Regions from separate parts of the Micromonospora sp. BRA006-A genome, predicted to be linked through region 3. Evidence: riboswitches for the same ligand, from Rfam matches in the RefSeq annotation. Region 3 holds a riboswitch; each other region holds the start of a gene.
The links. Region 3 has a riboswitch for cyclic di-AMP ahead of NMK34_RS11050 (C39 family peptidase). Riboswitches for the same ligand answer to the same signal wherever they lie in the genome.
Positions count from the first base shown of each region.

Region 1: it holds a riboswitch for cyclic di-AMP, as region 3 does, so the genes downstream of both, NMK34_RS23055 (hypothetical protein) here and NMK34_RS11050 (C39 family peptidase) in region 3, are expected to answer to the same signal.
Region 2: it holds a riboswitch for cyclic di-AMP, as region 3 does, so the genes downstream of both, NMK34_RS00410 (NlpC/P60 family protein) here and NMK34_RS11050 (C39 family peptidase) in region 3, are expected to answer to the same signal.

Region 1 covers NZ_JANCLW010000001.1:5,097,788-5,108,667, forward strand. Annotated here, with positions in the region: gene NMK34_RS23025 (DUF3145 domain-containing protein) at 1-353, opposite strand, end outside; gene NMK34_RS23030 (hypothetical protein) at 682-1,011, shown strand; gene NMK34_RS23035 (carbonic anhydrase) at 1,049-1,672, opposite strand; gene NMK34_RS23040 (alpha/beta hydrolase) at 1,821-2,735, shown strand; gene NMK34_RS23045 (HelD family protein) at 2,860-4,974, shown strand; gene NMK34_RS23050 (cation diffusion facilitator family transporter) at 5,079-5,993, shown strand; cyclic di-AMP (ydaO/yuaA leader) riboswitch at 6,138-6,268, shown strand; gene NMK34_RS23055 (hypothetical protein) at 6,273-7,349, shown strand; gene NMK34_RS23060 (SRPBCC family protein) at 7,375-7,827, opposite strand; gene NMK34_RS23065 (STAS domain-containing protein) at 7,929-8,288, opposite strand; gene NMK34_RS23070 (hypothetical protein) at 8,707-9,111, shown strand; gene NMK34_RS23075 (BON domain-containing protein) at 9,272-9,946, shown strand; gene NMK34_RS23080 (redoxin domain-containing protein) at 10,007-10,504, shown strand; gene NMK34_RS23085 (DsbA family protein) at 10,501-10,880, shown strand, end outside.
Region 2 covers NZ_JANCLW010000001.1:81,601-88,449, reverse strand. Annotated here, with positions in the region: gene NMK34_RS00425 (zinc metalloprotease) at 1-940, shown strand, start outside; gene NMK34_RS00420 (pyridoxamine 5'-phosphate oxidase family protein) at 1,009-1,554, opposite strand; gene dcd (dCTP deaminase) at 1,633-2,211, shown strand; gene NMK34_RS00410 (NlpC/P60 family protein) at 2,276-3,307, opposite strand; cyclic di-AMP (ydaO/yuaA leader) riboswitch at 3,321-3,455, opposite strand; gene NMK34_RS00405 (peptidoglycan recognition family protein) at 3,694-5,727, shown strand; gene NMK34_RS00400 (C40 family peptidase) at 5,793-6,803, opposite strand.
Region 3 covers NZ_JANCLW010000001.1:2,303,251-2,314,130, reverse strand. Annotated here, with positions in the region: gene NMK34_RS11085 (DegT/DnrJ/EryC1/StrS family aminotransferase) at 1-263, opposite strand, end outside; gene NMK34_RS11080 (TetR/AcrR family transcriptional regulator) at 415-1,047, opposite strand; gene NMK34_RS11075 (ABC transporter permease) at 1,203-2,105, shown strand; gene NMK34_RS11070 (ABC transporter ATP-binding protein) at 2,098-2,898, shown strand; gene NMK34_RS11065 (bifunctional cytidylyltransferase/SDR family oxidoreductase) at 3,003-4,505, shown strand; gene NMK34_RS11060 (CDP-glycerol glycerophosphotransferase family protein) at 4,525-6,201, shown strand; gene NMK34_RS11055 (alpha/beta fold hydrolase) at 6,239-6,985, opposite strand; gene NMK34_RS11050 (C39 family peptidase) at 7,375-8,217, opposite strand; cyclic di-AMP (ydaO/yuaA leader) riboswitch at 8,422-8,564, opposite strand; gene NMK34_RS11045 (hypothetical protein) at 8,872-9,636, opposite strand; gene NMK34_RS11040 (hypothetical protein) at 9,772-10,110, opposite strand; gene NMK34_RS11035 (acyltransferase) at 10,191-10,880, opposite strand, start outside.

The DNA of each region.
Region 1 (10,880 bases), 2.8 Mb from region 3:
AGGCTGCGGAGGCGGTCCTCGCCGAGCTGGATGTCGCCGGCCGCGCCGACAGCGGCCCGGAACAGGCCCCGGCCCGGTACGTACATGAAGCGCTCGCCGTCGACGCCGGGACTGGGTTCCTCGGTGACCTCGAAACGGATCATGGGCCACTGCCGGAGGGCAGCGGCCAGCTCCGCGCCGGTCCCCGGGCTGCCGGTCCAGCCGCACTCGGCGCGACGGGCGGCCGGATCGACGGGCTGCGCCGTCCAGTGCAGGTTGACCGGCGCGGCGAGGACGCGCGCGATCGCCCACTCGACGTGCGAGCACACGGCGAGCGGGGTCGAGTGGACGTATACGACGCCACGCGTTGGCACGGTGACCTCCCGGTGAGCCGAGGTGCGTCTTCCCCTACGACCTCGTCCTACCGAGTGGTACCTGGCACACATGATGACCCGTGTGACTGGTGGTGCGCCAGCGAATCGGAAAATTCGCCGGGCCCCGGAGCGGGAAATACCCGGGTGGCCGACCCGGTTATGCCCTCTGACGCCGCGACGACCAGCCAGGTGTCGTGGTCGTGTACAGTTCTCTGGGCGGTTCTCTGTGCCGCCGTACATCTTCGCGGGCCGGCGCCCACCCGGGCGTCACTCGCACAGCCCCCGGACGGCCTTCCGTCCCCACCGTACGTCTGCAAGGAGTACCTCCGTGGCGAGCAACACCTCTAAGACCGCGCGCGCGTCCGTCCGGGCCGGCCAGGCTGGCCAGGGTGGCGCCCTCAGCGTGCTGGGCGAGTTCAAGTACCTGATCCCGCTCAACGGCGGCAAGCACGCCTACGTGCGCAACCTGACCAACGGCAAGACCGCGCACCTGCGCACCGACTCCGACGCGTTCGTCGAGGAGATCCGGGTGCTGGCCGCAGCCGGCCACGCCGCCAAGATCCGCGCCGAGATCAACGGCCTGGCCGCGTCCTACCCGGACCACGGCTGGGACGCCACCGAGAAGCGCCTGGTCGAGGCCGGCGTCTTCGAGGGCTGAGCGCCCTCACCCGCACCACCGCGACCGCCCGCCGGGATCACCCCGGCGGGCGGTTTCGCGTCCGCTCCCGCGGCAGCAGCGTGACCTCGCCCGTGGCCAGGTCGTAGAGCGCGCCCTCCACCGCCAGCTCACCGGCGTCCACCGGGCCGGCCAGCCGGTCGTCGCGGCGCAACGCGGCCACCGTGCGCCGGACGTGGCGGCGGATCGCCAGCGGATGCGCGTCCGGGTCGTCCACGCCGACGTCGGTCACCGCCGGGGCGATCCGGTCCACCACGTACGCCAGGTCGCCGGCGGGCCGCCGCCCGGTGCGCAGCGCCTCGACGGTCGAGCCGACCGCGCCGCAGCGCTCGTGCCCCAGCACCATCACCAGGCGTACGCCGAGCTGCTCCACCACGTACTCGATCGAGCCCCGGACGGCCCGGTCCAGCACGTGCCCGCCGGTACGGATCACGCAGATCGAACCGAACGTCTGGTCGAAGATCGCCTCCAACGGCACCCGAGAGTCGATACAGCCCAGCACCACCGCGTACGGCTGCTGGTCGCCGGAGGCCACCGCCGCGGCGGCGGTGACGTCGTGCCCGTGCACCGGCCGGCCGCTGACGAAGCGGCGGTTGCCGGCGAGCAGCTCGGCCAGCGCGGCGCGCGGACTGGTGGACGGCATGCCTCCCAGCCTGGTCACCGATCCGACGCCGTGGGGCCGGACGGGAATCTTCTCTCCGGGCCGGTTGCCGTGGTCTCATGGCGGGTAACGCCGGTGTCACCGCCGGGTCATCCGGTGGACACACATCGGCGGGCCCGGGAGGTGGACGATGCCGGACCTGGAACTGCGGCTCCCCGACGACGTACGCCTGCACGTCAGCGTCACCGGGCCGGTCGACGCCGAGGTCACCGCCGTCCTGCTGCACGGCTGGACGCTGGACGGGCGCAGCTGGCACCGTCAGGTCGCCGAGCTGCGGGAACGCTTCGGCGGCCGGGTCCGCCTGGTCACCTACGACGCGCGCGGCCACGGCCGGTCGAGCTGCCTGGCGCTGCGCGACGCCACCCTCGCCCAGCTCGGTGACGACCTGGCGGCGGTGGTCGACGAGATCGTCCCGTCCGGTCCGATCGTCCTGGTCGGGCACTCGATGGGCGGGATGACGGTGATGGAGTACGCCCACCGCCACCCCGGCCGGTTCGCCGCGCGTACCGCCGGTCTGGTCTTCGTCTCCACCACCGCCGAGGGGCACACGCACACCGCGTACGGCCTGTCCCCGCGGATCACCCGGCTGATCCGGCTGGCCGAGACGACGGGCGCCGGGGTGCTGGCGCGCTGCGGCGGCTGGCGGCCCCCGCACGCGCTGCTGCGCGCCCTGCGCCCGAGCATCCGCTGGATGCTGTTCGGCGACCGCTGCGACCCGGCGGACATCCGGCTGGTCACCTCCGCGGTGGCCCTGGCCACGCTGCGCTCGATCGGCGGTTTCCGCGCCTCGATCGGCGCCCAGCACCGGCTGGAGACGCTCGCCGCGCTCGGCGGGCTGCCGGCCGCCGCGCTGGTCGGGGACCGGGACCGGCTCACCCCGCCGCCCTGCGCCGAGTCGATCGCGGCGGCGCTGCCCACCACGGAGCTGACGGTCTGCCCCGGTGCCGGGCACATGCTGATGATGGAGCGCCCCGACGAGGTGAACGCGGCCCTCGCCGGCGTGCTGGACCGGGTGCTGGCCGGGCGCCCGGCGACCCGCCTCTGAGCGTCTCCGGCTCGCGAGCGGCACTGACGTACGCCACGTGCGCGGCATGCCCCGGCGTGCCGGTTGCCGGCGGCCCGTACCCTCATTCAGCCCGTCGTGCCCTCCGAACACAGGAGCATCCGCGTTGACCGACCAGACCACGCTGGACCGGGAGATCGCCGCCGAGCAGCGCCACCTCGACCGGGTGTACGCCCGGCTGGCCGAACTGCGCCGGTCGGCGGCCGACGCCGAGCGGGAGGGCTACCGGCTGGCCCGGGTCGGCAACTTCGGCGCGCTGGTCGAGCGGGACGCGATGGTCTTCCACGCCGCCCAGCGCCGGCACGTGCTGGACGCCGAGCACGAGGGGCTGGTGTTCGGGCGGCTGGACCTGCGTACCGGGCAGGTGCTGCACGTCGGCCGTCTCGGTGTGCGGGGCGTGGACGCGGAGACGCTGGTGGTGGACTGGCGGGCACCCGCCGCCGCCGCGTTCTACCAGGCCACTCCCGCCGAGCCGCGCGGCGTGGTGCGCCGGCGCACGATCCAGTCGGCCTCGGAGAAGGTCACCCGGATCGAGGACGACCTGCTGGACCCGGAGGCCGCGCCGCCGGACATGGCGGTGGTCGGTGACGGGGCGCTGCTGGCCACGCTGTCCCGGGCCACCGGCCGGGGCATGCGCGACATCGTCGCCACCATCCAGCGGGAGCAGGACGAGGCGATCCGTTCCCCCGGCAACGGCGTCACGATCGTCTCCGGCGGCCCGGGCACCGGGAAGACGGCGGTGGCGCTGCACCGGGCCGCGTACCTGCTCTACTCCGACCGGGGCCGGTACGCCGGCGGCGGCATCCTGGTGGTCGGCCCGTCCGGCGTGTTCGTCGAGTACATCGCCTCGGTGCTGCCGTCGCTGGGCGAGGAGACCGCCACGCTGCACTCGCTGGGCTCGCTGTTCCCCGGCCTGTCCGCGTCCCGGACCGACCCGCCGGACGTGGCGGCGGTGAAGGGGTCGCTGCGGATGCGCCGGGTGCTGGAACGCGCGGTACGCGACGCGGTGCCGGACTCCCCCGCCGAGCTGCGCCTGCTCTACCGGGGCGAGCTGCTGCGCCTGGAACGTCCCGCGCTGGACGCGATCCGGGACCGGACGCTGGCCCGTGGCGCGCGCCGCAACGAGGTACGCCGGGCGGCGTTCGACGCGGTGCTCGCCGCGCTCTACGCGCAGGCCCGCACGCTGCGGGTGGGCCGGCTGCCGGAGCAGCCCGCGTTCGAGGACGAGATCATCGAGCGGCCGGAGTTCCGGGAGTTCCTCAAGGCGTGGTGGCCCCGGCTGCACCCGCGGCACGTGCTGGACTGGCTGGCCCGCCCGGACCGGCTGCGCCGCTACGCCGGGGGCATCCTGTCCTCGGCGGAGATCCGGCTGCTCGGAGACGCGTACCGGACGCTGGCGACCGAGGGCCTGACGGTGGCCGACATCGCGCTGCTGGACGAGCTGGACGCGCTGCTCGGCAAACCGGTGCAGCGGGCCCGCCCCAAGCGAGACCCGTATCAGCTCGCCGGTGGCGTGCGCGAGCTGAGCACGTACGCCGACAGGCAGCGCGCCGCCCGCGCGGCGGCGCGGGAGCGTCCGGACGACTACCGCGACTACGCCCACGTGGTGGTGGACGAGTCGCAGGACGTCTCGCCGATGCAGTGGCGGATGGTCGGCCGGCGCGGGCGGCTGGCGTCCTGGACGGTGGTCGGTGACCCGGCGCAGACCGCCTGGACCGGCGACCCGCAGGAGCTGGACCGGGCCCGTGACCAGGCGCTGGGCCGGCGCAAGCGGCACCGCTACGAGCTGACCACCAACTACCGCAACTCGGCGGAGATCTTCGCGGTGGCGGCGGCGGAGATCCGCCGCCTCTACCCGGACCTGCCGCTGCCCGACGCGGTGCGGTCCACCGGCGTGCCGCCGGTCGAGCGCACGGTGCCCGCCGCCGACCTGCCGGCGGCCACCGTCGAGGCGGCCGAGGCGCTGCTCGCGCAGGTGGAGGGCACCGTCGGCGTGATCACGCCGGTGCCGCGCCGGGACGAGGTGGCCGGCTGGCTGGGCGGGCGCGGCGCGGGCCGCCTCCAGGTGGTGACAAGCCTGCAGGCCAAGGGCATGGAGTACGACGGCGTGGTGCTGGTGGCGCCGAGCGAGATCCGGGCCGACCCCGGCTCGGGTGTCCGCACGCTCTACGTGGCATTGTCGCGGGCCACCCAGCGTCTCACCACGCTGGATCCCTCCTGACGGACACCCGGCAGTGACCCGGCCTTCACCCACAGTTCAGTTGCATACATAGCGATGTGAACATACATTGGGCCTGGCCGGTACGGGGCAGGAAGGGTGTTGGCGTGGGCGCAGGTCATGACCACAGCGGCGCGGTGACCAACGCGGCGCACCGCCACCGGGGCCGCCTCTGGGCCGCCTTCGCGCTGCTCGCCGCCCTGATGGTGGTCGAGGCGGTGGCCGCGTTCACGACCGGCTCGCTGGCGCTGCTCTCCGACGCCGGGCACATGTTCACCGACGTCCTCGGCATCGGCATGGCGCTGGCCGCGATCACCGCCACCCGCCGCGCCGGCACCGACCCGCAGCGCACGTTCGGGCTCTACCGGCTGGAGGTGCTCGCCGCCCTCGCCAACGCCGTCCTGCTCGGCGCCGTGGCGATCTACGTCCTGGTCGAGGCGGTACGCCGGTTCGGCGAGCCGCCGGAGGTGCTGGCCGGCCCGATGCTCGTGGTGGCGGTGCTCGGCCTGCTCGCCAACATCGTCGCGTTCGCACTGCTGCGCGCCGGGTCGAAGGAGAGCATCAACCTGCGCGGGGCGTACCTGGAGGTGCTCGGCGACCTGCTCGGCTCGCTCGGCGTGATCGCCGCGGCGCTGGTCATCGCGGTGACCGACTGGTGGTGGGCGGACCCGCTGGTCGCCGTCGGGATCGGCCTGTTCATCCTGCCGCGCACCTGGCGGCTCGGCCGGGCCGCGCTGCGCATCCTGGTGCAGGCCGCGCCGGAGCATCTCCAGGTCACCGCCGTGCACGACCGGCTGGCCGCCGTGCCCGGCGTGGCCGAGGTACACGACCTGCACGTCTGGACGCTCACCTCGGGCATGGAGGTGGCCTCGGCGCACCTCACCACCGACCCGGGCGCGGACCCGGCCGGGGTGCTGGCCGCCGCGCGGGCCGCCCTGCACGAGGACTTCTCCATCGATCACGCCACGTTGCAGGTCGAACCCGGAGCGTCGGCCGGAGTGTGCGGAAAGACCGAGTGGTGATTAGGGCAGACTTAAATCACTGCGACTGTTGTAGTCTTATGCCGGTTTTGCCCCGCCTAGTGGCGTTGCTCGACGGAGCCGCGCCCGGGCAGCGCCGGTAGTCTCGGTCGCGGCCGCACCCGCGGACGCCACCCGGCCCCGGTGGGGCGGCCGTCGCCTAATCGTCCGCAGGGACGAGCCGGGGAACCACGTACGTGGGGTGCATCCGCGTCAGCGGTAGGGATCTTCCGTCCCGAACCCGTCAGCTAACCCGGTCGGCGTTGACGGAAGGACGTGTGAATGCCCCCAGTGGCACCTGTACGACGGACGGCCGCCCGGTTGGCGGCCCTGCTCGTCGCGACGCTGGCCCTCGGCGTCGCGACCGTTCCGGTCTCCCCCGCCTCCGCGGCGCCGGCGACCGGCCTGCTCGCCGCCGCGCCCGGCGGCGACGACGAGGGCGGCACGCCGGAACTGCGCGCCCAGCTCGACGCGGCCAGCAAGGGCTGGCTGGAGGCGAAGGCCGCGCTGAACCGGTCGGTGACCCGCCAGAAACAGCTCAACGACCAGCTCAAGACAGTCGGCGCCGAGCTTGCCGTCCGCGACGCCAAAGTCGGCGAGATCGCCGTCGTGGCGTACCGCAACGGCCGCCTGGGCACCGCCGGGGCGCTGCTGGGCAGCAGCAGCCCGGAGGGCTTCATGGACCGGGCCGCCGCGCTGGAACAGGTCGCCGCGCACGAGGACCGTACGCTGCGCGACCTGATCGCCACCCGCGACGAGGCCACCCGCACCCGCGCCCAGCTCGACGGGGAGATCCTCGAGCAGCGCAAGCAGGTGACGGTGATGGCCAAGCGCAAGGACCAGGCCGAGCGCGCCCTGGAGGTGGCGAACGACCGCGCGTCGCGCAGCAGCAGCGGCGGCGGCAGCGTCCAGGGCACCTCCAGCAAGAACGCCAAACCGGCGCCGCGCAACTCGGACGGCTCCTGGCCGTCGGAGTCGTGCAGCGTCAACGACCCGACCCCGGCGAACGGCTGCATCACGCCGCGCACGCTGCACGCGCTGCAACAGGCCAAGGCGGCGGGCTTCACCAGGTACGTCTCGTGCCACCGGCCGAGCGGCTCGGGTGAGCACCCGAAGGGGCGGGCCTGCGACTTCGCCGCGCAGAAGAACGGCTTCGGCGGCGTCGCCACCGGCGGTGACCGGACGTACGGCAACAACCTGGCCGCGTACTTCGTGCGCAACGCCGACCCGCTCGCCGTGCTCTACGTGATCTGGTTCAAGCAGATCTGGCTGCCCAGCAGCGGGTGGAAGTCGTACAGCGGCGGCAACGGCGACCCGTCCAGCGACCACACCAACCACGTGCACCTGTCGGTGTACTGAGCACACCCGGAGAGGGTCGGCCGGATCAGGCCGGCCGGCCCTCCAGGGTCGCCCCGAGACGAGCCGCCAGGCCCAGGTGAGCCGCCCGGGCCTGGCGGAACGCGTACCCGAACAGCGGCGCCGGCGCGGTCAGCGTGATCTCCACGTCGATGCGTACCGTGCCGTCCGGCTCGTCCCGCAGGCGGGTGTGGTTGCGGACGGTCGTCGCGGGTTGCTGCCGCGCCACGGTGACGACCTCGTCCTCGCTCGCGACGAGCACGTCCGCCTGGTACGTGACCGGGAAGTGCAGCGGGCCGAGTTGCAGCCGGTCGGTGATCGCGTAGCTGGCCAGCGCGCCCGGCCGGGCCGGTAGCTTCCGGACCCGGACGATCAGCGGATGCAGCTCGCCCTGGCGACTCAGGTCACCCAGCAGGGCCACCGCGTCGGCCCGGGTGCACCGGGCCTGCACGGTGTAGCTGAAGCTGTCGCTGCTCTGCAAGCGGGCCCCCTCGCCGTCGTGCGTCGCGACGATCGTCCCGTACCGACGCCGGACTGGCAACGGGTAGAAGGTCCCCTGGCCGCAGGGGGTGTGAACGGCGCTCAGGCGCCGGGCAGCACCTCGGGGGTGTCGTCGGCGAACCACGGCTCGGGCGCGCCGAACAGGCCGAGCAGGCCGGTCACCCAGAGCTGCCGGTGCACGAACCGGCTCGGCTCGGTGACCACGAGCTTGACGCCGCTGACCTCGCAGGTCTGGAAGCCCGCGACCATGGCGCTGATGCCGACCGAGTCGATGAACGTGACGAGCCGCATGTTCAGCTCGATCCGCGAGGGACGGCCCTTCGCGAGCACCTCGGCGATCGCTTCCCGCACCTCGTACGCGGTGTCGACGTCGATCTCCCCACGGGGCGCGATCTGGACGACACCACCCGGCCGCACCGACTTCACGATCGACAGGCTCACGCGAGCACCTCCACTCGCCCATGACGGGCGCCTCATCAGTACGCGGGCCGCGACCGAGAGTATTCCTCCAACGGCCCGGTCGCCACCCCCCGGGATGAGCAATTCGCGAACTGGGCACACCTGGGCGTACTCAATCCGGACCTCCGGGTTCCAGTTTCCCCTGTACGGCGGGCCGCGGCCAACCGTGCGACCGGGCGGGCCCGCCGATCCGCCGACCAGGGTAGCTGGCGCACGCACGTCCCGTCGGCACCGGTCCCGGCGCGTTCGGGTGGTTCGTCCGGTTCGCTGCTCACGGCCGGGCACCACCGCGTGGTTTGCCGCGTGCGCCGGTGGGGCACTGCCCGAGACAGTGAACCCGCCGGATGGACACCGGAGTCCGAAGTGGCCGCCGGCCTTCGGCACCCGAGGAGGTAGAACGATGTTCGGATCCAACCTGCTGGACCGCCGGGGCAAGGCCGAGCGGGTCGCCGACCAGGCGTGGCAGAACCTGCTCTCCGCCGTCGGTTCCGCCGGTGACAGCGTGCGCGACGCCACCCGGACCGCCCGCCGCAGCTCCTCCGGCCTGGCCGACGACGCCACCGACCTGGTCGGCTCCGCCGCCGACGAGGCCCGCCGCCGGGCGTCCCTCGCCTTCGACGCGCTCGCCGGCCGCCGGCCCGCCCTGCCGTGGACGCTGCTGATCGCTGCGGCGCTCACCGGTGCGGCGATCGGCTGGGCCGCCGGCACCGCGGCGCGCGCCGCCGGCAGCCGGGACCGGGCCGCCGAGGAGATCGAGTTCGTGGACGTGGACCGGCCGAACTCGCCGGCCGGCCTGGACGGCTGACCCGCCCGTACGACACCACGACGGCCGCTCCCGGGAGTCCCGGGGGCGGCCGTCGTGCTGCCTCACCCACAGCGGGTGAGGGCGGTTCACCCGGGGCGCGCGCACGATCGCGGGTGCGGGACCACGTGCCCGTGCCGCGATCGACGGGAGGGAGAGCCGGATGACCACCGACACGATCACCCGTACCGACCGGGACATCCAGTCCGCCGTGCTCGACGAGCTGACCTGGGAACCGCGGGTCGGCGCGGACGAGATCGGGGTGACCGTCACCGAGGGCGTGGTGACACTCACCGGCCGGGTCGACAGCTACGCCAAGAAGTGGGCCGCCGAGCGGGCCGCGCACCGGGTCGCCCGGGTCCGCGCGGTCGCCAACGACCTCGCCGTCCGGATCGACACCGCAGCCGGACGGGAGGACCCGGAGATCGCCGTCGCGGCCGTACGGGCGCTGGAGTGGGACGCGTTCGTGCCGATCGAGGCGTTGCAGGTGACTGTGGCCGACGGCTGGGTCACGCTGCACGGCGAGGTCGAGTGGGAGTACCAGCGGCGGGCCGCCGAACGCTCGGTCGCCCGGCTCACCGGCGTGTGCGGGGTGAGCAACGGCATCGCGGTACGCCCAGCGGTGCGCGCCGACGGCGGTGACCTGGCCGAGCGGATCGTCGACGCGCTGGCCCGCAACCGCGCCACCGAGGCCGAGGAGGTCGACGTGCGGGTGCACGGCGACACGGTGCTGCTGGACGGGCGGGTCCACTCGCCCGGCGAACGCGAGGAGATCGAGCGGGTGGTGTGGAACGCGCCGGGCATCCGGGAGGTGCGCAACCACCTCGCCGTGCGATGACGGAGAACCACCCCGCCCGGGTGAGCCCGCCTCACCCGGGCCGCGGGCATCGTGGGCGGCATGAGTGATCCGAACGGGCTGATCACACCGGGCACGGACGCGCCCGGGTTCACGCTGCCGGCGGCGCCGGACGGGCGCGAGGTGGGCCCCGGGCAGTTCCGGGGCCGTCCCGTGGTGCTGGCGTTCTACCCGGCGGACTGGTCACCTGTGTGCGGCGAGCAGATGACCCTGTACCAGGCCGCCCTGCCTGAGCTGGAGCGGTACGGCGCGGTGCTGCTGGGCGTCTCGGTGGACGGCGTCGACTCGCACCGGGCGTTCGCCGAGAGCCGGGGCATCCGGTTCCCGCTGCTCGCCGACTTCGAGCCCAAGGGTGAGGTGTCGCGCCGGTACGGCGCGTACGCGCCCCACGGGCAGTCGGACCGGGCGCTCGTGGTGATCGGCCCGGACGGCCGGGTGGTCTGGACCCATCTGTCCCCGCCCGAGGTGAACCCGGGTGTGGACGGCATCCTCGACGCGCTGGAACGGCTGGACGCGGATCGGCGGGTGAGTGCCCGATGACCACGCCACTTCAGGTCACCACCGCGCGGCTGCGGATCCCGGTGACCGACCGCGACCATGTCCGCGGGCCGGTGGACGCGCCGGTCACCATCGTCGAGTACGGCGACTTCCAGTGCCGGTTCTGCGGCGCCGCGTACCCGAACCTGGCCGAGGTGCTGCGCCAGCGGGCCGACGTGGTGCGCCTGGCGTACCGGCACTTCCCGATCACCAACGTCCACCCGTACGCGGAGAGCGCCGCGGAGACCGCCGAGGCCGCCGCTGCCCGGGGCCGGTTCTGGGAGATGTACGACTGGCTCTACCAGCACCAGGACCAGCTCGACCCGGTGCACCTGTCGCTGGGCGTCGAGCAGATCGGCCTGTCGCCGGAGGAGATCGC
Region 2 (6,849 bases), 2.2 Mb from region 3:
GACCCTCGCGCTGCTGCTCAGCACGGCCGCCGTCGGTGTCGTCCCCGCTGCTTCGGCCTTCTCGGCCGCCCCGGGCGGCGTCTGCGCCGAGCCGGCCGACGCCCACGCCGACGAGCACGCGAACGCCCGCGTCGCGAAGGGCGGCAACGCCAAGCTCGACCCCAACCACCTGACCGCCAAGCAGGTCAAGGACCGGGAGGCCGACCTCGCCGCCGCGCAGCGCGAGCGGGCCGGCTTCCGGACCGGCGCCGTCGCCCCGCTGGCCACCGTGACGATCCCGGTCGTCGTGCACGTCATCCAGGAGAACAGCACCCGGGCCGGCGGCAACATCACCGACTCGATGATCAACCAGCAGATCACCGTGCTGAACCAGGCGTACGCGGGCTCCACCGGCGGCGCCGCCACCGCGTTCGGGTTCCAGCTCACGAAGATCAACCGGGTGACGAACCCGTCGTGGTACCCGATCGTGCAGGGCTCCTCCGCCGAGCGCTCGATGAAGACGTCGCTGCGCGTCGGCGGCAAGAACACGCTGAACATCTACCTCGGCGAGCTGAGCGACAGCCTGCTGGGCTGGGCGACCTTCCCGAAGCGGACGCTGGACAAGATGGACGGCGTGGTGGTGCTCAACGAGTCGCTGCCGGGCGGCACCGCGACCAACTACAACCAGGGTGACACCGGCACCCACGAGGTCGGCCACTGGCTGAACCTCTACCACACCTTCCAGGGCGGCTGCTCCGGCTCGGGCGACAGCGTCTCCGACACCCCGGCCGAGGCGTCCCCGGCGTACCAGTGCCCGACCGGCCGCGACACCTGCTCGACCGCCGGCAAGGACCCGATCACCAACTTCATGGACTACACGTACGACTCCTGCATGTACCAGTTCACCGCCGGCCAGGCGAGCCGCATGCTCACCGCGTGGAACGCCTACCGCGCAGCCTGACCGTCGTACCGCGTACCGGTGCCGGCCCTGTCCTCGGACGGGGCCGGCACCGTTCGTCGTGGGCCGGGTCAGGCGGCCGGGCGGCGGGTGTCGAAGCCGTGTCGGCCGCGCCGGCCGTCGGCGGCGAGCGGGTCGCGCCGGGCCGGCGCGTCGCCGCGGGGGTCGAGCCACACCCGCACCTGCGGCGGGGCGGCGCCGGGCTGGGCCACCGGGTCGCGCCGGGTCAGCATCGCCACCTCGACGGTGAACTCGAACAGCCGCCAGTCGCCCTGCGGCGACGCGCGGGCGATCCGGGCCAGCCGCGTCACGGTGGCCGGGTCGGTCACCGGCCGTGCGCGCCCCGCGATGTACGCCTCGTCGTCGCTCTCCTCCGGCGGGAACGAGTGCAGCGCGTAGCGGCCGTCGCGTTCGAGGTCGCGTCGCTTCGGCGAGTCGATGACGAAGCACCAGAGGCCGTCGGCGGTGATCACCGGGGAGACCGGGTGGACGCGGGGGCCACCGTCGGCGCGGACCGTGGCGAGGTAGCCGAAGCCCGGCCCGTACTGCTGCATGAGGAGGCGGATCTCGCCGGCGAGGCGGGGCTCGTCGGCGGCGAATTCGGACCAGGAAGCCATGTGGACACTCTATCGAACACGTGTACGAAGATGTAGTGCGACACGCAGGTCACCCGTACCGGTCGCTATGGTGTTCCGATGCTGCTCTCCGACCGCGACCTGATCTCCGAGATCAAGGCCGGCACGCTCGCGCTGGAGCCCTTCGAGCCCACGCTGGTGCAGCCGTCGAGCATCGACGTACGCCTGGACCGGCTGTTCCGGGTCTTCAACAACCACCTCTACACGCACATCGATCCGTCGGTCCAGCAGGACGACCTGACCTCGATGGTGGAGGTGCCGGAGGGCCAGCCGTTCGTGCTGCACCCGGGCGAGTTCGTGCTCGCCTCCACGCTCGAGGTGATCTCGCTGGGTGACCAGCTCGCCGGCCGGCTTGAGGGCAAGTCGAGCCTGGGGCGGCTGGGGCTGCTGACCCACTCGACAGCCGGTTTCATCGACCCGGGCTTCTCCGGTCACGTCACGCTGGAGCTCTCGAACGTGGCGAACCTGCCGATCACGCTCTGGCCGGGCATGAAGATCGGGCAGCTCTGCATCTTCCGGCTCTCCTCGCCGGCCGAGCACCCGTACGGCTCGGCCGTCTACGGCTCGCGTTACCAGGGGCAGCGCGGTCCGACGCCGAGCCGGTCCTGGCAGAGCTGGCGCACCTGGCCGACGCGCTGACGGCGCCCGCGGCTGTTAATAGGGGCCCCCTCCTCTACCGGAGGCGTTAAGAGGGGGCCCTTCCTTACACCCGGCCGTAGCTGTTGATGTCGCCGTCGTCGACCCGCTTCATGGTGATGGGCTTGCCGGACTGGGAGGCGTGCACCACCCAGCCGTCGCCCACGTACATCGCCACGTGGTGCAGGTCGCCGTAGTAGAAGACGAGGTCACCGGCGCGCAACTCGGCCCGGCTGATCCGCTTCGTCACGCCGTGCTGCTGGCGTGCGCTGTGCGGCAGCGAGACGCCGCCCTTCGCCCACGCCGCCATGGTGAGGCCCGAGCAGTCGAAGTGGTCCGGTCCGGCCGCGCCCCAGACGTAGATCTTGCCGATCTGGGCGCAGGCGAACTTGACCGCCGCTCCGGCCGGGCCGCCGGGGTAGCCGGCCGGGCACGGCGCCGGGCGCAGCGGGCCGCCACCGCCCTTGCCGTACACCTTCAGCCGCAGCTTCTCCAGCTTGGCGATCTCGGCGTCGATCTGCTTCTTCTTCGCCGCGAGCTGGGCCTCGGTACGCGCCAGCCCGGCGATCATCTCGTCCAGCGGCTTCTTCTTCGCCGCCAGTTCATCGCGCAGCGCGGCGACGGAGCGCACCTGCTCGTGCTGGCGGTGCGCGAAGCGGTCGAGCAGTTCCAGGCCGTTGACCAGGTCGCCGGGCGAGCGGCTGCCCAGCAGCGCGTTCACTGTGGAGAGGTTGTCGCCCTTGTAGGCGTCGGCGGCGAGCCCGCCGACCTGGCCGAGCGCGGCGTCCACCCGGGCCTGGAGGGGTGCGATCTGCCGGCCGAGCGCGTCGGCCTGCTTGCGCCGCGCGGCGAGCTGCTCGCGTACGGCGTTCACCTGTTCGATGACCGGTTCGAGTTCGTTCCAGTCGCGGTCGATCTGGGCCTCGATCTCGGCGACCGAGGGTTCGGCGTGTGCCGCCGTGGCGCCGCCGGTCAGGACGACTGCGGTGCCGACGAGGGCGGCGAGGGCTGTGGTGAAGCGGGACCAGCGGGTACGCGGCACAGCCGTGGACCGGTCGACCGACCGGTTCGACGACGGCCGCGGGGCATGGAGTGCCACCGGGCGTCCGTACTCCTTCTTCCGTACCGCCTACCGGGTTAGCTGACGGATTCGGGCGGGAAGGGAGCCGCCCTACCGCATCGCTGCGGATTCACCCCAGGTACCTGGTTCCCCGGCTCGCCCGGAGGCGACTCGGCGGTGTCGGACCGTCACCGACCGGGTTGGACGGTGAGACGTGCGGCCGACGATTCACCAGAGTAGGGACCACCGTTATCGATCCGCAACTTCCAGCGCCGTGACACTCCGTACGCGATGCGGGGCCGCACCCAGGGCGGAGGTGAAGTTTTCTTTCAAGACTGATTACTCGCTGGAAAGGTATTGACCCTCCCGGGTGTGCGGAGTGAGGGTGGAGACGCAGTGACCCCCATCCCTGTCCAGGAGGTTCGATGCACCTCTCCGCCCCGCCGTCGGGCAGACGGATACTGCTCGCCGCCGCAGTGGCGACAGCCACCGCGCTGGCGACGACCGGCCCGGTGACCGCCGCGCCGGACACGTCCGCGCCCGCGAGCGACAGGCAACAACAGTACGCCGCCGCCGCGGCCGAGTACGGCGTGCCGCAGAACGTACTGCTCGGTGTCTCCTATCTGGAGTCCCGCTGGGACACCCACACCGGACAGCCGAGCACCAGCGGCGGCTACGGCCCGATGCACCTGACCGACGCCGCGCACATCCTCGCCATGCCGGGCAGCGCCCACGTCGACGAGGACGAGGACCCGCGCGGCGACGACTCCCGCCCGCTGAAGCTCGACCCGGCCACCGCCGCCGCACCGGAGCGGGAGACCCCGCTGCCGCCCGCCTCGCTCCAGACGCTCGCCGCCGCCGCCGCGCTCACCGGGCTCGACGCGGGCACGCTGCGCACCGACCCGGCCGCGAACATCCGCGGTGGCGCGGCGCTGCTGGCGTCGTACCAGAAGGCTCTGGGTGGGCCGGTCGGTGCCGGCACCGACCCGGCGGCCTGGTACGGCGCGGTGGCCCGGTACTCCGGCGCGGACACCTCCGACGCCGCGGCGGCCTTCGCCGACGAGGTCTACGACCAGCTCGGCCAGGGCGCCAGCCGCACCACCGACGACGGCCAGCGGGTCACGCTCGCCGCCACCGCCGCGACGCCGGACCGTTCCCGGCTGGCCCGCCTCGGCCTGCGCAACGCCGAGCGGCCGGACGGGCTGGAGTGTCCGGTACGGCTGGCCTGCGAGTGGATTCCGGCGCCGTACGAGCAGCTCAGCGACGACCCGGGCGACTACGGCAACCACGACCTGGCCGACCGGCCGAAGCAGCAGAAGATCGAGTACATCGTCATCCACGACACCGAGGGCTACTTCGGCCCAAGCGTCGACCTGGTGAAGCGGGCCGACTACCTGGGCTGGCACTACACGCTGCGCTCGGTGGACGGCTACATCGCCCAGCACATCAAGACCAAGGACGTCGGCTGGCACGCCGGCAACTGGTACGTCAACGCCAAGTCCATCGGCCTGGAGCACGAGGGCTTCGCCGGTCAGGGCACCTGGTACACCGAGGCGATGTACCGCACCTCCGCCAAGCTGGTGCGGCACCTGGCGCTGAAGCTCGGCATCCCGATGGACCGGCAGCACATCATCGGCCACGACAACGTGCCCGGCATCACCGCCGCCAACGTGGGCGGCATGCACTGGGATCCGGGACCGTACTGGGACTGGTCGCACTACTTCGACCTGATGAAGGCGCCGTTCCGCAGCACCGGCACGCCCCGTACCGGCCTGGTCACCATCGACCCGGACTTCGCCACCAACCGGCCGGCGTTCACCGGCTGCAACCAGCAGCCGCCCGGCGTCCCGACGCCCCGGCCGCCGGCCGAGCCGTGCCCGTCGCGCGGTTCCTCCGCGGTGGTCCTGCGGACCGCGCCGAGCCCGGACGCCCCGCTCGTCAACGACCTCGGGCTGCGCCCGGACGGTACGCCGGACACCATGTACATCTCCGACCACGGCGCCCGCGCCTCCGCCGGTCAGACGTACGCGCTCGCCGGCCGGCAGGGTGACTGGACGGCGATCTGGTACCTCGGCCAGAAGGCGTGGTTCCTCAACCCGGCGTCCGCGCCGACCGCCAAGTGGGCCACCGGCTTCGTGGTGACCCCGCGGCCCGGCAAGGCCACCATCCCGGTGTACGGGCGGGCCTACCCGGAGCAGGCCGCCTACCCGGACACCATCCCGTACCAGACCATCTCGCCGCTGCAGTACACGTTCGCCGCCGGCCAGCGGTACGCGGTCGGCGGGGTGCTGCCCGGCGAGTACTACCGGGCGGTCTCGTTCGACGGTTCGGCCCCGGGTGACCGGACCGTGGTCCGCGGCAAGAACCGCTACGTGCAGGTCCAGTTCGGTCACCGGATCATGTTCGTGAACCTGGACGACGTGCTGGTCATGCCGTCCCCGGTCGGCACGCCACGCTGACCTTCCCGCGAGAACGCGAAGGCCCCCGGTCCCTGCGGACCGGGGGCCTCTCCGTGTGACCGGGGTCAGGCGACCCGGACGAAGCCGGCGAGCGGCTGGGTGCTGATGCTCGACACCTGGACCGGTTTGCCGGTCCGTGGCGCGTGCACCATCACCCCGTTGCCGAGATAGAGCCCGACGTGGTGCAGGTCGGAACCGAAGAACACCAGGTCACCCGGTCTCGCCTCGGAGCGGGACACCTTGCGGCCCTCGTTCCACTGCGCGCCGGTGAAGTGGGTCAGCGAGATGCCCGCCGCCTTGTACGCGTACTGGGTGAGGCCGGAGCAGTCGAACGAGTTCGGGCCGGTGGCGCCCCACACGTACGGGTCGCCGACCTGGGCGCACGCCGTCTTGATGGCGGTCCGCGCGGCACTGCTCACCACGCCGTCGACGGCGGGGCAGCCGGCCGGGCGGATCGAGGTCACCGGCAGCATGGCGGTCAGCCGCTTGATCTCCGAGTCGATCTGCTTCTTCTTCGCCGCGAGGTCGTTCTGCTGCTTGGTCTCCAGCGCGATCAGCGCGTCGAGCTTCTCCTTCTGCTTGTTGTACTCGTCGCGCACCTTGAGCACACCGGCGATCTGGCGGCGCTGGTCCTCGGCGATCCGGTCCAGCATGACCAGCTGCTCGGCCAGCGCGCCCGGCTTGGAGTTCACCAGCAGCGCGCCCAGCTCCTGCGACGGGCCCTGGATGTAGTACCGGGCCGCGATGTCGCCGACCTTGTTCATGGCGAGCGTGGAGGCCAGCTCCAGCGGCACCATCTTGTCCTTCAGCGCCTTGGACTTCTTCTGGTTGGCGCGAAGCTGCGAGCGGACCTTGTTGAACTGCTCGATGGTGGGTTCGAGCTGCTGCCACTGCTTGTCGATCTGCGCGTCGATCTCGTCCACCGACGGCGCCGCGTGCGCCGGGGCGGTCAGCATTCCGGCGCCGACCGCGGCGGCCGCGACCAGGGTGACCAGACCGCGTACCACCCGTCGGAACCCGGCCCGCCGGCCGGGTGGAGCGCTCGGGGCGTGACGTTGAGGGGGCGTGGTTGCCACCGGCACGGACTCCTTTGCAACCGACCGCCGGGCGCCTCGCGAGAGG
Region 3 (10,880 bases):
GCGAAGGAGAACGAGGGGACGATGATCTCGTCGCCCGGGCCGAAGCCGAGCGCCATCAGCGTCAGCTGGAGCGCGGAGGTGCCGGAGTTGACGGCGACGCAGTGCCGGCCGGCGACCAGGTCGCCGAACTCCTCCTCGAACGCCGCGACCTCGGGGCCCTGCACGACCCGGCCGCTCCGCAGCACCCGGACGGCCGCCTCGATCTCGGCTTCGCCGATGATCGGCCGTGCGGGGGGAATGAACTCTGGATGCGGCCCGGCCATGGGGCTTCCTCCTGTCGACGCGTGGTTCATGGGAGACATTTCGGGGGATGGTACCGCTCTGTCGGGAAAACCAGCCGTTCGCACTGATTGTCCGACCGGTTGTGACCTTCTGTTCATGATCGGCGACGGACCTCCGGGGGCGGCCCGGGGCTCACACTTCCACCTCGTCGCGCACAGGCTCCACGCATGCTACCCGCAGGGCGGCGACGATCGCGGCCGCCATCCGGGGCACCTCGGCGGGCTCCAGCGGGGCCCGGGAGATCGCCATCCGCCAGTAGACCGGACCGACGATCAGATCGACGGCGGCCCGCCTGTCGGTGGCCGGGGACAGCTCGCCGCGCTCGACCGCGCGGCCGATCAGGATCCGGCCCACCGCCTGCTGGTAGTCGTCCAGGGCGGCCTGCAACTTCTCCGCGATCTGCGGGTTGCGGGCCGCCTCGGCCAGCAGGTCCGGGATGATCTGCGCGGCCAGCCGGTGACGCAGTGCACGCGCCATCACGTGCAGCAGGATCTCCAGGTCACCGAGGAGGCTGCCGGTGTCCAGCAGCGGGATGTTCCGGCCCGCCACCGCCGAGACCATGTCCAGCACCAGGTCGAGCTTGGAACGCCAGCGGCGGTAGATGGCGGTCTTGCTCACACCGGCCCGGCGGGCCACCGCCTCGATCGAGAGGCGACCGTAGCCGACCTCGGCCAACTCCTGCATCACGGCGGCGCGGATGGCACTGGTGATCTCCCCGCGCAGCACCGCCGCGCCGGCCGGAGCACGCCTCTTCTCGGTCGTCACGTGGAACAATGTAGCGCAACGACGGTACGGTTGCGTCCCGACGTTCGGTGGACTACCTTCCATGCAGCAGCGAGGCGGCTCCTCCCCGCCCGGCCACGCTGGATCTCATTCACCGCACTGCTCCCCATCAGCACGAAAGATCGGAGCGCCTGAACATGGCCAACACCGCGGTGGCCGACCCCGAATCCGGACTGACCCGGGCCCAGCTGGCCCAGCGGTACGGGCTACGGGTGGCCGGGGAACGACCCGCCCTGGGCGAGTACGCCCGCCGGTTGTGGGCGTACCGGCACTTCATGACCGCGTACTCCCGGGCGAAGGTCGCCTCCTCGCTGAGCAACACCCAGCTCGGCCAGCTCTGGCAGGTGCTGACACCGCTCACCAACGCGGCCGTCTACTTCCTGATCTTCGGCGTCATCCTGGGCCAGCACCGGAACGTGCCGAACTTCATCGCGTACCTGTGCACCGGCGTCTTCATCTTCATCTTCACGCAGACCGCGGCCTCGAACGGCGTCAGCGCGATCACCGGCAACCTCGGCCTGATCCGGGCGCTCCAGTTCCCCCGTGCGGCGCTGCCGATCACCGTCACGCTGGTGCAGCTCCAGCAGCTGCTCATGTCGATGGTGGTGCTGGCCGGCATCGTGCTCGTCACCGGCGAGCCGCTCACCTTCCGCTGGATCCTGATCGTCCCGATGCTGCTGCTCCAGACGATCTTCAACGTCGGGCTGAGCATGGTCATGGCCCGCCTCGGTTCCAAGGCCACCGACCTCAAGCAGGTCATGCCGTTCGTGATGCGCACCTGGCTGTACGCCTCCGGCGTCCTCTACCCGGTGACACTCATCCGCGAGCACCTGCCGCCGTGGGCGGCGAACATCCTGGAGTGGAACCCTCCGCTGGTCTTCATCGAGCTGGCCCGCTACGCGCTGCTCGACTCGCACCAGGCGCACCTGGTGAGCTCCCCGGCGAAGCTCTGGGCGCTCGGGGTGTTCTGGGCGATCGTGATGGGCGTCGGCGGGTTCGTCTACTTCTGGCGCGGAGAGAAGGAGTACGGCCGTGGCTGAGCAGACCCTGCCGCTGAACGCCGGCCCGGTGACCGACTCGGGCCGCATCCCCACCGTGGTGGTGGACGACGTGCACGTGATCTACCGGATCCACAAGGGCGCGACCGGCGGCACCACACCGGTCTCCGCGCTCAAGCGGATCGTCTCCCGCACCAAGGCGCCGAACATCCGAGAGGTGCACGCGGTCAAGGGCGTCAGCTTCACCGCGTACGAGGGTGAGGCGATCGGCCTGATCGGCAGCAACGGCTCCGGCAAGTCCACACTGCTGCGGGCCATCGCCGGGCTGCTCCCGCCGGCCCGCGGCGCCGTCTACACCCAGGGCCAGCCGTCGCTGCTCGGCGTCAACGCCGCGCTGCTCAACGACCTGTCCGGTGAGCGCAACGTGGTCCTCGGCTGCCTCGCCATGGGCATGCACCCGGACGAGGTCAAGAAGATCGCCCCGGAGATCATCGAGTTCTCCGGGATCAACGAGCGCGGCGACTTCGCCTCGCTGCCGATGCGCACCTACTCCTCCGGCATGGGCGCGCGGCTGCGCTTCGCGATCTCCTCGGCGAAGAAGCACGACGTGCTGCTCATCGACGAGGCGCTGGCCACCGGCGACCGCAAGTTCCGGGTCCGCAGCGAGCAGCGGGTCCGCGAACTGCGCGACAGCGCCGGCACCGTCTTCCTGGTCAGCCACTCGATCGGCTCGATCCGGGACACCTGTGAGCGGACCATCTGGCTGGAGAGCGGCGTCCTGAAGATGGACGGCCCCACCAAGGAGGTCTGCGACGCGTACGAGAACCAGAAGTAGCGCCCCGGAGCGCACCGCACCGGGTTCCGCCCGGAGCGGTGCGCTCCCGCGTACGCGTTAAGGTTTTCGGACCCATCCCCTTTCACCCAGAGTGAGGTACGGCAATGACGCAGGACCACACCACCGCACCGGACGCCGCGCCGGCGAGCCCGGCACCCTGGCGCCCCGCGCGTACGGTGGCCGTGATCCTCGCCGGGGGGACCGGTACGCGCCTCGGGCTGGGCATCCCCAAGCAGCTACTCAAGATCGCCGGTAAGCCGATCATCGAGCACACCCTGGCCGTCTTCGAGGCCGCGCCGGAGATCGACGAGATCATCGTGCTGATGGCCACCGGTCACGTCGACGACGCGCGACGCATCGTCGCGGACGCCGGCTTCCGCAAGGTCACCAAGGTGATCGAGGGCGGCGAGACCCGCAACGACACCACCCGGATCGCGCTCGACGCGGTCGGCGAGGGCGACGTCAACATCCTCTTCCACGACGCGGTCCGCCCGCTGGTCAGCGCCCGGATCGTGCGCGAGTGCGTGAACGCGCTCTGGACCTACTCGGCGGTCGACGTGGCCATCCCGTCCGCCGACACGATCATCCAGGTCGACGCGGACGACTGCATCACCGACATCCCGGTCCGTTCCCGGCTGCGCCGCGGCCAGACCCCGCAGGCGTTCCGCTCCGGCACCATCCGCGAGGCGTACCGCCGGGCCGAGGGCGACCCCGGTTTCGCCGCCACCGACGACTGCGGCGTGGTCCTGCGCTACCTGCCCGGCACGCCGATCAAGGTGATCGACGGCTCGGACGAGAACATCAAGGTCACCCACCCGGTCGACGTACACCTGGCCGACAAGCTGTTCCAGCTCGCCGCCGCGCAGGCGCCCCGGCTGACCGACCACCGCAGCTACGCCGAGGAACTGACCGGCCGGACCATCGTGGTCTTCGGTGGCAGCTACGGCATCGGCCACGACCTGGCCGAGCTGGCCCGCTCCTACGGCGCACAGGTCTTCCCGTTCAGCCGCTCCACCACCGGCACCCACGTCGAGCGCGCCGAGGACGTGGCCGCCGCACTGAAGACCGCGTTCGAGGCCACCGGCCGGATCGACCACGTGGTGGTCACCGCCGGCATCCTGGAGAAGGGCGCGCTGGCCGAGATGGACTCCGAGACGATGGACCGTCTCCTGCACGTCAACTTCGTCGGCCCGGTCACCATCGCGCGTCAGTCCCTGCCGTACCTCCAGCAGACAAAGGGCCAGCTGCTGCTCTACACGTCCAGCTCGTACACCCGGGGACGGGCCCGCTACGCGCTCTACTCGGCCACCAAGGCCGCGCTGGTCAACCTGACCCAGGCGCTCGCCGACGAATGGGCCGAGTTCGGGGTACGCGTCAACTGCGTCAACCCGGAACGCACCGCCACCCCGATGCGGACGCGGGCGTTCGGCGACGAGCCGGAGCACACGCTGCTCTCCTCCGAGGCGGTCGCGCAGGCGTCCCTGGACGTGCTGATCTCCGACCTGACCGGCCAGGTGGTCGACGTGCGCCGGTCCCCCGGCGAGCAGGTGGCCGCCGTACCGGCGCAGCCGGGCCCGCACCGGTCCGAGCTGTCCGCCGACGCCTGAACCCGACGGGACGTACCAGATGCGTGGTGACCTGGTCCGCAAGCTGCTCGCCCGGGGGCTGACCACCGGGCTGGCGGTGCTGGCCTTCCTCGTCGTGGCGCTCACCGGCGCCACCGGCTGGGGTCTGGCCCTGGCGGTCGCGGCGCTGGCCGCCACCGCCTGGGAGCGCCGCGTCCGGCCGTCCGCCGACGGCCTCGCCGAGACGGTGCTCGTGGCCGCGGGCATCCTGGTCGGCTACGCCCGTCGCCTCGACGACGGCTTCGACCCGGCGCTCGCCGCCACCGCGCTGGTGCTACTCGGGCTGGTGCTACTGGTCGGCCCGCTGCGGCAGGCCGGCGCGCTGGAGATCCGCGCGGCGAACCTCCCGGTCCGCACGTGGACACCCGTCGTCGCCGCCCGGCTGGGCGACGCGCTGCTGGTGCTGCTCGCCGTGGTGGCGCTCGCCGCCGCCCTGACGCTGCCGGCCTGGACGGCGCTGGTCGCCGCGCTGCTGGTCGGCGCCGGATGCGGGGCGGTCGCGCTGGACCTCGCCCGGCGCCGGTTCCGGCCGCCCGCCGGAGGTGGACCGGTCGGCCGGGCGCTGCGCCGCCACCAGCCCGAGTTCGTGCTGCACTTCTCCGCGCCGCCCGGCTCGGAGTACCAGGTCACCATGTGGCTGCCGTACCTGGAACGGATCGGCCGCCCGTTCGTGGTGGTGCTGCGCGAGCCGGAGCTCCTGCCCGCGGTGGCCGCCGCCACCCGCGCCCCGGTGGTCCTCTGCCCCACGCTGAAGGCGCTGGACGAGGCGCTGGTGCCCAGCCTGCGGGTCGCGTTCTACGTCAACCACGGCGCGAAGAACGCCCACCTGATCCGGTTCAACCAGCTCACCCACGTGCAGCTGCATCACGGCGACAGCGACAAGGCCCCCAGCGCCAACCCGGTCTCGGCCATCTTCGACAAGATCTTCGTCGCCGGTCAGGCGGCGATCGACAGGTACGCCCGCGCCGGCGTGGAGATCCCCGCCGACAAGTTCGTCGTGGTCGGCCGTCCCCAGGTCGAGGCCATCGAGGTACGCCGGGAGCCGGTCACCCCGTCCGCGCACCCGACGGTCCTCTACACGCCGACCTGGACCGGGCACCACGCCGACGCCAACTACTGCTCGCTGCCGGTGGCCGAGACGCTGATCCGCCGGCTGATCGACAGGGGTGCCGTGGTGATCCTGCGCGCCCACCCGTACACCGGCAAGAACCCGGCCTCGGCCCGCCAGCTCGCCCGGCTCACCGAACTGCTCGCCGCCGACCGGGCCAAGACGGGCCGGCCGCACCTGTGGGGCGCCGCCGCGGCCCGCGAGCTGACGCTCACCGAGTGCGTCAACCGCGCCGACGCGCTGGTCTCCGACGTCTCCGGGGTCATCTCCGACTGGCTCTACTCCGGCAAGCCGTACGCGGTCACCGACACCGGTGCCGACGGGGAGCACTTCGTCGAGCGGTTCCCGCTCGCGGCATCCGGCTACGTGCTGCGGCGCGACATGTCCAACGTGGACGAGGTGCTCACCGACCTGCTCGACGCCGACCCGAAGGCGGCACAGCGCTGGGCGGCGCGTACCCGCTACCTGGGCGACTTCCCCGCCGACGCCTACGCCGAGGCGTTCCTCTCCGCCGCCCGCCGGGAGCTGGAACCCGACTGGGCGGTCCCGGGGCCGCGCGCGGCCCGCTAGAAGCGCGCGCCGGCCCGTCGCGGGCCGGCTCGCCCGCTCAGAGGTACGGGTCGAGCAGGGCGAGCACCGCCTCCGGGTCTTCGACGTGCGCGTTGTGGCCCAGCCCGGGCAGCGTCGCCACCGGCACGCCCAGTTCCTTGAGCTGCGCGTCGGTCACCATCGGGTCCAGCTCGCCCCGGGCCAGCAGCACCGGCACATCGGTGGCGGCCAGCAGCACCGGCAGCCGGGGCTCCCCGACCGCGAACGCGGCCGGGTCCATGGCGAGCCGCCAGCGGCCGTCGGTCCGCCGCAGCCCCGCCTCCACCACCGGATGGTCCGGGGCGAACAGCCCGGCGAGCCCTGATACCCGCAGGTAGCGGCGGGCCGCCTCGTCACGGGTGGCGAACCAGGTGACCGGCCGGGCGGCCAGCTCCGCCGACTTCGCCAACTCGGCCGGGGACCAGACCGCCTTGATGCCGAGCCCGACCACCGCGTCGACCGGAAGCCCGCGCTGCCGGGCCGCGAGCGCCAGCGCCACCACCCCGCCGAGCGAGTGCCCGAGCAGCACCAGCCGGTCGTCGGGGCCGAGCCGCACCGGGCCGAGCCCGTCCACCACGCGCTGGGCCAGGGCCTCGAACGAGTAGCCGTGCAGCGGCGGCGACCAGCCGTGACCGGCCAGGTCGGGGGCGAGCCAGCGGCCGGGCCAGCGGCGCTCCAGCAGCGGCGCCCAGGGCAGCCACACCTCGCCGGTGGCACCCATGCCGTGCAGGAGAATCAGGTGCCGCTTCCCCGTCGCTTCGCCCATTGGCGCAGTCTGCCACCGCCCGCCCCGGACACGCGAGACCGAACCCGCCGACCGCCCCCACCCTGACGCCCCCACGCCGCTCGCCTCGCCCCCGCCCTCGCCTCGCGCGCCGCCCTCGCGCCGCTCTCGCCCCGGACGCCCCGTCGCCCCGGCTCGGGCCGCCCGCACTCCGCCCTCACCGTCGATCTTGGAGTTGTGGCACCTTCCATAGCGGGCGAGCCGGGCATACTGGGCGCCACAAGTCCAAGATCGGCGCGCCAGGGCAGCGAGAGGGGGGCCGCGCCAGGGCCGGGCGGGCGAGGGCGAGGCGGGACAGGCGCGAGGGTGGGGCGGGGACGGGGAAGGCCGGCGCCCCGGGTGGGGTGCCGGCCTTCGGGTGTGCGGGACGGTCAGGCGGAGTAGCCGCGGCTGGCGATCCAGTGCGCCAGGTCGATAGTGGTGACCCAGTACGAGGGCAGCGACGGGTCGGCCGAGTCGGCGATCCGTACGATCCGGCCGTCGTCCTTGTAGCCGACCACGGCGACGTAGTGGCCGCCCGGGAAGGAGTGCCAGCCGCCGTTGGTGTCGGTGGCCGTACCGGCGACGTTCGCGACGACCCCACGGCCGTTGCTGATCGCCTCGACCACGTCGGCCTGGAGGCGGTCCATCTGGGCCGGGGTGGCCGAGCCGGGAATCATGCGGGTCCGGTACGGGTTGCCCTTGACCTGCTGGTTGAGCACCCGGGTGGTGTCCTCGGCCGAGTTGGTGCCCATCTCGGTGGTGCCGAGCGGGCCGGCGAGCGCATCCTGGCTGCGCTCGATGCCGGCGGCGCTGAGCGCGTTGCGCACGGCGGCCGGGCCGCAGTAGAAGTAGTTGATCTGCGCCTGGTAGTCGTAGTCGAGCGACTTGCTCGACGGCGGCTTCGGCTTGGCCTTGGGCGTGGTGTCCGGGTCCGCTGCGGCCTTCGCGGACGGGGAGGCGCTCGCCGGCGCGCTGGGCGCGGCCGGCGCGCTGGGCGACGCCTGCGGTACGGCGATGCGGGCCTCGCTGCGGCTGGCGGGCTGCTCGCCGAGGCGGGCGGCGCCGAGGTCGGCGACCGCGGCGGTGTTCTCCTGGACCGGGGCGTCGTCACCGGCGGTGGCGACGGTTCCGGCGCCGGCGGCCAGCACGAGCGCGGCGGCCGATCCGGCGATGATCTGGTACGGGCGTTCGGTGACGATCCGTCGCAGCTGACGCTTCAGGTGGTGCTTCACGAAATCCTCCACGGGGCGTGAGCGGCACACGCCGGCCCGGCACGCGGAGGCACTCACACGTGCTGGCGGGGCCGGATGGCCGGGGGATCGGGAACGCCCGTGATGCCGGGCGCCCAGGGGGCGGTTGCCGGTCGCGCGTCAGGCGCGCGCGGGCACCGCTTCGCCGTGGAGGCGGGGGGACGATCGAGGGGTGGGCACGAGGGGTACTCCTTCCGTGGCCGCCGACCGGGTTAGCTGACGGATTCGGGCGGGAAGTACGCCCTACCGCGGGCCGTGGGCTCGCGGATTCACCCCGATGGTGCTCATGGGTCCCCGGTTCGTGGAACACGATTAGGCGGGTCGGTGCGGCGTCGCCGTCGGCGATCGATTACCGCATCGGACGCGCCGACACTACCGGCGGGTATGTCCCCTGCCAAGCGCTCCCACCTGCGTAAACGTGATCCGCGGTAACGGATTTCGGAACACCCGGTTACTGACTTCACTCAATGGGACAAGCAGTTTCGACGGCACCCGGCGGCGGAAAGCGGACAGACGGCGAGCGCCCGACCGGCAATCGCGGGACTCGATGACCCGTTCTGCGCCCGGCGCCCGTTTCGGCGGCCCGGGTGACCGGGCTCACCACGTTCCGGATAACGATTCGGTCGAGACGGCCGCTCAGCCGACCCGGGCCGGACGCCAGCGGGCGTTGCGGACCGTCGCGGGCACCGGCTGGGCGCTCGCCGTCGCGCTCCGGTACGCCGGGGCGGGCCGCAGCGCGGCGGTGGCGGCGTACGCCTCGGCGGCGAGCGTCCGGGCGGACTCGGCGGCCAGTTCCGCGTCCCGCCAGGCCGACCGCTCCCGCGCGGCGGCGCTCTCCCATCCGGCCCGCCGCCCGTCCCTGATGATGCGGGCGAGCACGATCTCCTGCTCGGCCGGGTGCCGGCGCGGATCCCACCCGTTGCGGCGGGCCAGCACGTCGGCGAGCTGACGGGCGGTCAGGTCGCCCCGCCAGTGCGCCGTCATGGCGGCGTGGTGCAGCCAGCGCTCCCGGGCCGCGTACTCGGCGGGGGTGCGCGGTGTGCGCGGGGCGGGCAGCGCGGCGGCACCGGCGAGGCGGCGGGCGGCGGCGTCCGCCTCGTCGTACGCGGTCCAGGCCCGGTCCGCCGCGTCCTGCACGGCCAGCCACCGCTCCCGGCGGCGACGGGCAGTCTGGGCGGCACCGGCGGCCGCCACCGCGACCTCCTCGGCGTACCGGATCAGGTCGTCGCGGCGGGCGGCGTCGGTGTCGGCCGGTTCGGGGGCGACCTCCGGGGCGGGGTCGCGTTCGGGCCGGGCGACGAGCGCGGCGAGCAGGCCCAGCGCGAGCAGCAGGAGGAAGGACCAGATGGCGGCGGCCTCGGGCACGGAGGTGAGGAAGTGGTACAGAGCGGTCTGCGACATGGTCGGCACCTCACGGGAAGAACCTGGCGGGAGGGCCCGCACGAACTCGCCGGGGCGGGCCGGTGGAGGGCCGCCGGACGGGTGCGGGGATGACGTGCGAGTGGGTGCGGAGAACGGGCGCGGCCCGTGGGCGGGTCAGCGGGCGGGCGGGGCGCGCGGGCCGGCCGGTGCGGCGGCCCGTCCGGCCGGGACCGGCTGCGGCGCGGCCGGGGCGGTCGCCCGGGGCGCGGGCGCCGGCGCCCCGGCGGGAAGGGCCTGCCGCTCGGCCACGCGATCGGCTTCCGGCCGCGCGGTGGCCGAGGCGCCGGTGACGGGGTACGCCGGGACGGCGGCCGCCGGGGCGGGGGCGGCAGCGGCGGACGGCAGCGTGGCGGCGCCGAACGAACAGGCGACGACCACGGCGAGACTGGCGAGCATCCGGGCGGTCCAGCGCGCCACCCACCACACGGGGCAGGTGAGCGCGATCGGAAGCACGGGTACAAATTACCGCCGAACCCCCACGAACGCACCGCCGCACGGCGTGTCGCGGCTCGACCGGCCGCCGTGTGCGCGTGTCAGTCCGGGCGACGCCGCCCGGCGTACTCGATGTCCTCGGCCGGACCGGTGACGGAGGCCGCGCCCCCGTCGGCGGCCGGGACGGTGGCGGCCTCGGCGGGCGTGCGCGGAGCCGGCACGGCCGGTGCGCGCGACGCCGCGCGGGCCCGGCGGGACGGGCCGAGCAGGCGCATCATCGGTGTCTCCACCCAGCGGTGCAGGGCGGCGGCCAGCGCGAGCGTGACCACCAGGAAGCCCAGCACCGCGAGCGGGCCGCGCCAGCCGGGCAGGCCGGTCCCCCAGTGCCCGGTCAGCCGCAGCACGGTGACCATGACCAGCACGTGCACCAGGTAGAAGGCGAACGACACCTCGCCGAGCCAGACCATCGCCCGGGACCGCCAGGGAGTGGGCCGGCCGCGCACGTCGGCGTCCGCCGCGGCGGCGATGACCAGGAGGTACGCGACAGCGAGCAGCGCCGCCCAGAACTCGGCCGGGATCCACAGCGCGGCGACCACCCAGGTGGTGACGAAGATGCCGGTGGCGGCGGCGAGGTTCGGGCCGCGCCAGCGGTGCCGGCGCATCAGCTCGGCGGCGGCCACGCCCATCCAGAACTCCAGCGACCGGGTCACCGGGAAGATCTGGGTGAACCACCACCGCTGCTCCTCCGGCACGAGCTGCTGGCCGGGCCACAGCGCCAGGATGAGCAGCGG